Regions from separate parts of the Pseudomonas putida group bacterium ESBL64 genome, predicted to be linked through region 1. Evidence: predicted binding sites of a transcription regulator. Region 1 holds the regulator's gene; the other holds the start of a gene.
What was found. Region 1 encodes FliA, which starts transcription of late flagellar genes. Its sites were predicted from a motif close to CTAAAGTTTNNNNNNNNNNNGCCGNTAA; they were not measured.
Positions count from the first base shown of each region.

Region 1 (4,417 bases):
CCGGGGCCTCTACAGTGGCAACATCGCCACCGAACTTGCCCTTGCCGTGCAACTGGTCCAGCAGGGCTTCGAACTCGTGCTCGCTGATTTCATCGCTGGCGGCACTGTTGTCGGGTGCGGCAGGCGCTGGTGCCTGGGCGGCTGGCAAGGCGCCAGCCTGGAAGGTGCCCTTGCCATGCAGCTGGTCGAGCAGCGATTCGAATTCGGCGTCGGTGATCTCATCACTGACCGCTTCGCTGCTGACGGCCACCGGCGGCGCGGCAACCTCGGCATTGAACTGGCCCTTGCCGTGCAACTGGTCGAGCAGCGATTCGAACTCGGCGTCGGTGATTTCATCACCCGCACCGCTGACAGTCTCGCCCTGCATCTGCTCGTCGGCCGCCGCTTGCGCCTTGACCGCATCGAGCGAATCGAGCAACTGCTCGAATTCACTGTCAGTGATGTCCTGGTGTTGCTCCTCGGCCTCGGCCGGCGCGGCAACCGACACGTCGGCAACCGGCGCCGGTGCAGGCGCTGCAACAGTTTCGGCTGCGCCAGGTTCGGCCAGGCGCGACAACGCTGCCAGCAGTGCGGGGGTGGCCGGTGTCACTTCGGCACGCTCGCGCACCTGGCCAAACATGCTGTTGACCGTATCCAGTGCCTCGAGCACCACATCCATCAGTTCCGCATCGACCCGGCGCTCACCTTTGCGCAGGACGTCGAACACGTTCTCGGCGATATGGCAGCACTCCACCAGCTCGTTCAGCTGGAGGAAGCCGGCGCCCCCTTTTACAGTGTGGAAACCGCGAAAGATCGCATTGAGCAGGTCGGCATCGTCAGGTCGGCTTTCCAGCTCGACCAGTTGCTCGGACAATTGCTCAAGAATTTCGCCGGCTTCTACCAGGAAATCCTGGAGGATTTCTTCATCGGCGCCGAAGCTCATCAAACGTGCTCCTTAAAAACCAAGGCTGGACAGCAGATCATCGACATCGTCCTGACCGGACACGACGTCTTCACGCTTATCGGCATGAATCTGCGGACCTTCACCCCGAGTCGGATGTTTTTCTCGATCTTTTTCTGCACGCAATTGATCGTGGTCATGTTTTATACCGGCAAAGCGGTCGACCTGGCTGGCCATCAGCACCAGCTTGAGCAGGTTGCTTTCCACCTCGGTCACCAGTGCGGTGACGCGCTTGATCACCTGGCCGGTCAGGTCCTGATAGTCCTGGGCCAGCAAAATGTCATTGAGGTGCCCGGAAACCTTGCGGTTGCCCTCGGCGCTGTGCGTCAGGAAACTGTCGACTCGCTTGACCAGATCACGGAATTCCGGCGCAGCCACTTCGCGGCGCATGAAGCGCTGCCAGTCGGTGCTCAGGGCCTTGGCCTCGCTGGCGAGCTCATTGAGCACCGGTGTGCTTTCCTCGACCAGGTCCATGGTGCGGTTGGCCGCGCCCTCGGTGAGCTTGACCACATACGACAGGCGCTCGGTGGCGTCGGTAATCTGCGACACCTCTTCTGCCTGTGGCATGGTGGGGTCGATCTGGAAACTGACGATGGCACTGTGCAGCTCGCGAGTCAGCTTGCCGACTTCCTGGTACAGGCCGCGGTCGCGGGTCTGGTTCAGTTCGTGAATCAACTGCACCGCCTCGCCGAAACGGCCCCGCTCCAGGCTTTCGACCAACTCCTGGGCATGCTTCTTCAGGGTCGACTCGAACTCGCCCAAAGACGTTTGTGATGAATCCATGACGCGCCCCCCCTGACGTGACTCAGCCGTTGACGCGTTCGAAGATCTTCTCGATCTTCTCTTTGAGCACCTGAGCGGTGAACGGCTTGACCACGTACCCATTGACCCCGGCCTGTGCCGCTTCAATGATCTGGTCGCGCTTGGCTTCAGCGGTCACCATCAGGACCGGCATGCTTTTCAGCTTGTCGCTGGCACGCACTTTACGCAGCAGGTCGATGCCGGACATGCCCGGCATGTTCCAGTCGGTCACCAGGAAGTCGTAGTGACCGTTTTCCAGCATCGGCAACGCTGTGGTGCCGTCATCGGCTTCGTCGGTGTTGGTGAAACCCAGGTCACGCAACAGGTTCTTGATGATCCGCCGCATCGTCGAAAAGTCGTCAACGATGAGGATTTTCATGTTCTTGTCCAATTAGACCTCCAAGCAGTCTCAAACGCGCTCGGCCTACCGAGCACGCACTCATTCAATTCGGTACAACGTGGAAAACGACTGCAACGACAGTGGGCTCAACGCGCCCGCCATTCCCCCAGGCGGCTGCGCAGGCGCGCGGCACATTGGCTGTGCAACTGGCTGACCCGCGACTCGCTGACACCCAGCACCTCACCGATTTCCTTGAGGTTCAGCTCTTCGTCGTAGTACAGCGCCAGCACCAGGCGCTCACGCTCCGGCAGGTTGGCGATAGCCTCGGTCAGGGCAGCCTGGAAGCGCTCCTCCTCCAGGCCGCGCGCAGGTTCGACCTGGCCACTGGCGCCATCCTCATGCAGCCCTTCGTGCTCGCCGTCCTGCAACAGGTCGTCAAAGCTGAACAGGCGGCTGCCCAGGGTATCGTTCAAGATCCCGTAGTAATCATCGAGACTCAATTGGAGTTCGGCAGCAACTTCATGATCTTTAGCGTCACGGCCTGTTCTGGCCTCAACTGCACGCATGGCATCACTGACCATACGGGTGTTGCGGTGTACCGAACGCGGTGCCCAATCGCCTTTGCGCACTTCGTCCAGCATGGCCCCGCGGATGCGGATGCCAGCGTAGGTCTCAAAGCTGGCGCCCTTGCTGGCGTCGTATTTGTTGGCCACTTCCAGCAGGCCGATCATGCCGGCCTGGATCAGGTCCTCGACTTGCACGTTGGCCGGCAATCGCGCCAACAGGTGGTACGCGATGCGCTTGACCAGCGGGGCGTAGCGTTCGATCAGCTCGTACTGGGCGTCCTTCGCCGCCCGGCTGTACATCTTGAAGCCGCTGGCGTTCATAGTACGGGTCCCGCGCTGGTGGGTTGCACCAAGCGCTCGACAAAGAACTCCAGATGGCCGCGCGGATTGGCCGGCAGCGGCCAGCTGTCGACCTTCTGGGCAATCGCCTTGAAGGCCAGCGCACACTTGGAGCGAGGGAAGGCTTCGTAGACGGCACGCTGCTTCTGCACCGCCTTGCGCACGCACTCGTCGTACGGCACGGCACCCACGTACTGCAGGGCAACGTCAAGGAAGCGGTCGGTGACCTTGGTCAGCTTGGCAAACAGGTTGCGCCCTTCCTGCGGGCTCTGCGCCATGTTGGCCAACACACGGAAACGATTCATGCCATAGTCGCGATTGAGCAGCTTGATCAACGCGTAGGCGTCGGTAATCGAGGTAGGTTCATCACACACCACCAGCAGCACTTCCTGGGCGGCGCGAACGAAGCTGACCACCGAGTCACCGATACCCGCAGCGGTATCGATCACCAACACATCGAGGTTGTCGCCGATCTCGCTGAACGCCTGGATCAGCCCGGCATGCTGGGCCGGGGCCAGATGCACCATGCTCTGGGTGCCCGAGGCTGCCGGTACGATGCGCACACCGCCGGGGCCCTGCAGCATCACGTCACGCAGCTCGCAACGCCCTTCAATCACATCGGCGAGGGTACGTTTGGGGGTAAGGCCCAGCAATACGTCGACATTGGCCAGGCCCAGGTCGGCGTCCAGCAGCATGACCCTGCGGCCAAGCTCGGCCAGCGCCAGGGACAAGTTCACTGAAACGTTAGTCTTGCCGACGCCACCTTTGCCACCGGTCACGGCGATCACCTGTACGGGATGCATGCTACCCATGTCTGTTCTTTACCTTGTCTCGCTGGGACTCAGGCCACACGTAGGGCAATTCTGCGTGCCCCTTGGCATAGCGACTTTGCACACGCTTCATGGTCAACCCGCTCGCCGTGGGTTGTGATAGAGATCAGCGAACATGTCGGCCATGGCCTCTTCGCTGGGCTCGTCCTGCTGCTGCACATTCACCGCCCGCGTGACCAACTGGTGGCCCCTTGGCAGGTGCAGGTCGTCAGGAATGCGTGGGCCATCGGTAAGATAGGCCACTGGCAGTTCATGACTGATGGCAAGGCTCAACACATCGCCAAGGCTTGCCGTTTCATCGAGTTTGGTCAGGATGCAGCCGGCCAGGCCACAGCGCTTGTAGCTGTGGTAGGCGGCGGTCAGCACCTGCTTCTGGCTGGTGGTGGCCAGCACCAGGTAGTTCTTCGCGGCAATGCCACGCCCGGCCAAGGTTTCCAGCTGCATGCGCAGCGCAGGGTCGCTGGCCTGCAGGCCGGCAGTATCGATCAGCACCACGCGCTTGCGCAGCAGTGGCTCCAGCGCTGCTGCCAGCGACTGGCCCGGGTCGACGTAAGTCACCGGCACGTTGAGGATGCGGCCCAGGGTCTTGAGCTGCTCCTGG
Region 1 is NZ_CP145799.1:2,258,865-2,263,281, forward strand. It holds gene V6093_RS10240 (chemotaxis protein CheA) at 1-922, opposite strand, end outside; gene V6093_RS10245 (protein phosphatase CheZ) at 935-1,723, opposite strand; gene V6093_RS10250 (chemotaxis response regulator CheY) at 1,746-2,120, opposite strand; gene fliA (RNA polymerase sigma factor FliA) at 2,228-2,968, opposite strand; gene fleN (flagellar synthesis regulator FleN) at 2,965-3,798, opposite strand; gene flhF (flagellar biosynthesis protein FlhF) at 3,892-4,417, opposite strand, start outside.

Region 2 (4,417 bases), 2.5 Mb from region 1:
GCCAAGCGCGCAGCCCAAGTCAACCCGAAGGCCATTTCCGACACCGACAAGGTCAAGCCGGGCCTTGAGCCGCACCAGACCACGCATTTCTCGATCGTCGACAAGCAGGGCAACGCGGTCAGCAATACCTACACCCTCAACCTCGACTATGGCAGTGGTGTGGTGGTGAAGGGCGCTGGTTTCCTGCTCAACGACGAGATGGATGATTTCAGCGCCAAACCGGGGGCGGCAAACGCCTTTGGCGTGGTCGGCGGTGATGCCAACGCGATCGAACCAGGCAAGCGCATGCTGTCGTCGATGAGCCCCAGCCTGATGACCCGCGATGGCAAGGTCGAGCTGGTAATCGGTACCCCGGGTGGTTCACGGATCTTTACCTCGATCTTCCAGGTGATGAACAACCTGTACGACTACGGCATGCCGCTGGACAAGGCGGTGGCGGCGCAGCGCGTGCACCATCAGTTGCTGCCCAAGGACACCATCTACTTCGACAGCTATGCGCCACTGACCGGGCCGGTAGCTGATGAGCTGAAGAAGATGGGCTATGTGCTGGAGGACCAGGGCTGGGAGATGGGCGACATCCAGGCGATCCGGGTCGATGGGGCGAAGCTTGAGACCGCTTCCGACCCACGTGGGCGTGGGGTAGGGATGATCGTCAAGTAGTACCTGTCAGAACGCCGGGAGGGCTTTGCCCTCCTATCGCGACACAAGGCCGCTCCCACGAGGACCTGCGTTGGGGCCTTGTGTCGTGAAAGGGCCGCAAAGCGGCCCCAGGTTCCAAAGGTCAGACGCGGAACTGGCTGACCAGTGTCTGCAACTGCCCACCCAACCGCGCCAGCTCCACACTCGACGCTGCCGTCTCGTCACTGGCTGCTGCGGTTTGCTCTGACACATCACGCACATTCAGGATGCTTCGGCTGATCTCTTCAGCCACCGCACTCTGCTGCTCTGCCGCCGCAGCAATCTGCTGGTTCATCGACTGGATGCTCGATACCGTACTGGTAATGCTCTCCAGCGATGACCCGGCCTTTCGCGCCAGTTCGACGCTGCTGTCGGTCAGGGTACGGCTGCCCTGCATGGCATTCGCTACTTGCTGGGTACCGTGCTGCAGGCTGGCAATCAGTTCTTCGATCTCTTCGGTAGACTTCTGCGTGCGCTGGGCCAGGCCGCGCACTTCGTCGGCAACCACGGCAAAGCCACGGCCTGCCTCGCCGGCACGCGCCGCCTCGATCGCTGCGTTGAGCGCCAGCAGGTTGGTCTGTTCGGCCACCGACTTGATCACGTCCATCACGCTACCAATTTTCTGGCTTTCCTGCTGCAGCAGGTTCATGGCCTCGGTGGAACGGTGCATGTCTTCGGCCAGGCGTTCGATCTGGCCAATCGCTTCGCCCACCACGCGGTCGCCGGCACGGGCTTCGTCATCGGCACCTGTAGCTGCATGTGAGGCCTGCTCGGCATTGCGCGCCACTTCCTGAACGGTAGCGGCCATTTCGTGCATGGCGGTGGCCACCTGGTCGGTCTCGACTTTCTGGCTGTTGGCGCCCGCGCTGGTCTGTTCGGTGACTGCCGACAGCTCTTCGGCGGCGCTGGCAATCTGGGTGACGCCATCGCGGATGCCGCTGATCAGCTCGCGCAGGGTGGTGCCCATGCGCGCGATGCCTTGCTGCAGCACGCCCAGTTCGTCACGGCGGGTGACGCGCATGTGCTGGGTAAGGTCGCCACTGGCGATTTTTTCCACGGCCACCAGGGTGTCTTGCAACGGGCGCGTGATCTGGCGGGTGATCAGCACCGCCGCCAGCACGCCGACCAGCAGCGCCAGCAGTGTGGCGATGGCCTGCAGGCTGCGGGCCTGGGTACTCTCGATGTCACGGCGCTCTAGCTGGATCTGGTACAACGCGTCGCTGCGCTTGACGATGTCGGCACCCTGCACGGTCATTTCGGCGCGCGAGGTGGTGATGTTGGCAACCGCGTCGCGGAACTGGCGTACGGCGTCACGATAGGCCAGTACTGCGTTTTCGAACTGTTGCAGGCGCGCGTCTTCGCTAGGCAGCTGGCGCTTGAGGTTGTCGATATCGGCCAGTGCTGCATCCAGCTGGCGCAGGGCGGCCTGCTCGTTGGCGCTGCTGTTCTCGGCGATGTAGCCACGCACATCGATGCGTACCTGCAGCAATTGCTGGCGGGCCTTGCTGATCAGCTGGTACTGGGCCAGGCGCGCACTGTCAGCCTCGGGGCGAGCCATCACCTCCTGGCTGAGCGCATCCATGGCCTGGTCGGCGCGGATGGCCGAGCTGTCCATGGAAACGCGCGCTGCGCGGGTGGCGTCGTAGCCCTGGCGCATCTTGTTCAGCGACAGCTTGTAGGCGCTGATGGTATCGCCAAGCTCACCCAGCAGCTTGACGTTCTCCGGGCTTTTGAAGGTGGTGGCCAGGTAGGCCTGCTGCTTGCTGAATGCGTCCAGCTTGGCCAGGGTGTTGGCGGCGGCGGTATCGTCGCCGTTGGCGATCATGTACTGCAGGCGCGCAATGCGCAGATCGGTGAGGTCCTTGTTCAACTGGCCAATATCGCCCATCCAGTTGCTACGGTCGATCAGGCTGCCCAGGCTGGTCCAGCCGGTGAGGGCCAGCAGGCCAGTGAGGACCAGCACCAGGCCGAAGCCCAGGCCGAGTTTAAGGTTGACGCTGATGTTGGCGAACCAGCTGTTCATGCACGCTCTCCAGAAGTTGATTTCGCTCTCTTGATCTTCGATCGCCAGGCGTTTTTGTTCTGGATGCCCGCTGATTCGTGCAGGGGTTATCGGCCATGATTGGGGAAGCTGAAACGCTTTTTCAGCAAAATGTCAGCAAGCGGTCTCACTCGGTCCCTGTTGCACCGGGTATCAGAGGGTGCGTGCACTGAAGGTGTCGCAGCGGTTCACTTCACCTTCGGCAAACCCGGCCTTGAACCAGCGCACCCGCTGCGCCGAGGTACCGTGGGTGAACGAGTCTGGCACTACGCGCCCGCGGCTTTGCTGCTGCAGGCGGTCGTCGCCAATGGCATTGGCCGCATTCAGCGCTTCCTCGACATCGCCTGGCTCCAGCCAGTTCAGGCGTTTCTGCGCCTGGTATGCCCATACCCCGGCCAGACAGTCGGCCTGCAACTCCTGGCGCACCAACAGGCCGTTGTCGCCCTCCATGCGCTGGCCGGCGCGTCGTGCGGCGTCGACCTTGGCCGAAACGCCCAGCAGTGTCTGCACATGGTGACCGATTTCATGGGCGATCACGTAGGCCTGGGCGAAGTCGCCAGCTGCAGCGAAGCGGGTTTCCATTTCACGGAAGAACGACATGTCCAGGTACACCCGCTGGTCCGCCGGGCAATAGAACGGCCCAACCGCTGCCGAGGCAAATCCGCAGGCCGAATTGACCTGGCCGCTGAACAGGACCAGTTTGGGGTCACGGTATTGTTTGCCGGCCTCGGCGAACAGGGCTTTCCAGGTGTCTTCGGTGTCACCCAGAACCGAGGCGACGAACTCGGCTTGCTGGTCGTTGGCCGGTGGCGCCTTGCCGCCCGCACCACTGGGCGCCGTCTGCTGTTGTTGCTGCTCCATCTGCCCGGCAAGCTGGCCAAGAATCTGCAACGGGTCCTGCCCGGTGAGCCAGCCGATGCCGACGATCAGCAGGATTGCCCCAAGCCCCAGCCCCTTGCCGCCGCCGAAACGCATGCCGCCGCCGCCACCTTCGCCTCGGGCATCGACCACGTTGTCGCTGCGTCGGCCTTTTCGCCATTCCATGAATGCTCTCCGAGCGTGAAACAAGAAGACAAAGATTAGTTCACGAAGGTGGAACCTGTCAGGCCGAGGTGTTTATCCATAACCATTTAGTTATGTATCAAGGGGTCGATTTCAATGTTCATCGCCCGCGACCTGCCGGAAACTGTAAGTCCGCCTGCCACACTCAGGCGTTCTCATAATTCCAAGAGAGGAAACCGGCATGCCCGCCCAGGACAACAGCCGCTTCGTGATCCGTGATCGCAACTGGCACCCCAAAGCCCTTACGCCTGACTACAAGACGTCCATTGCCCGCTCGCCGCGCCAGGCACTGGTCAGTATTCCGCAGTCGATCAGCGAAACCACTGGTCCGGATTTTTCCCACCTGGGCTTCGGCGCCCATGACCATGACCTGCTGCTGAACTTCAATAACGGTGGCCTGCCAATCGGCGAGCGCATCATCGTTGCCGGCCGTGTCGTCGACCAGTACGGCAAGCCTGTGCCGAACACCTTGGTGGAGATGTGGCAAGCCAACGCCGGCGGCCGCTATCGCCACAAGAACGACCGCTACCTGGCGCCGCTGGACCCGAACTTCGGTGGTGTTGGCCGGTGCCTGACCGACCGTGACGGCTACTACAGCTTCCGCACCATCAAGCCGGGCCCGTACCCATGGCGCAA
Region 2 is NZ_CP145799.1:4,806,108-4,810,524, forward strand. It holds gene ggt (gamma-glutamyltransferase) at 1-660, shown strand, start outside; gene V6093_RS21790 (methyl-accepting chemotaxis protein) at 782-2,701, opposite strand; gene V6093_RS21795 (neutral zinc metallopeptidase) at 2,873-3,763, opposite strand; gene pcaH (protocatechuate 3,4-dioxygenase subunit beta) at 3,963-4,417, shown strand, end outside.
Region 2: the regulator FliA is predicted to act here: its motif matches at 2,788-2,815, upstream of V6093_RS21790 (methyl-accepting chemotaxis protein).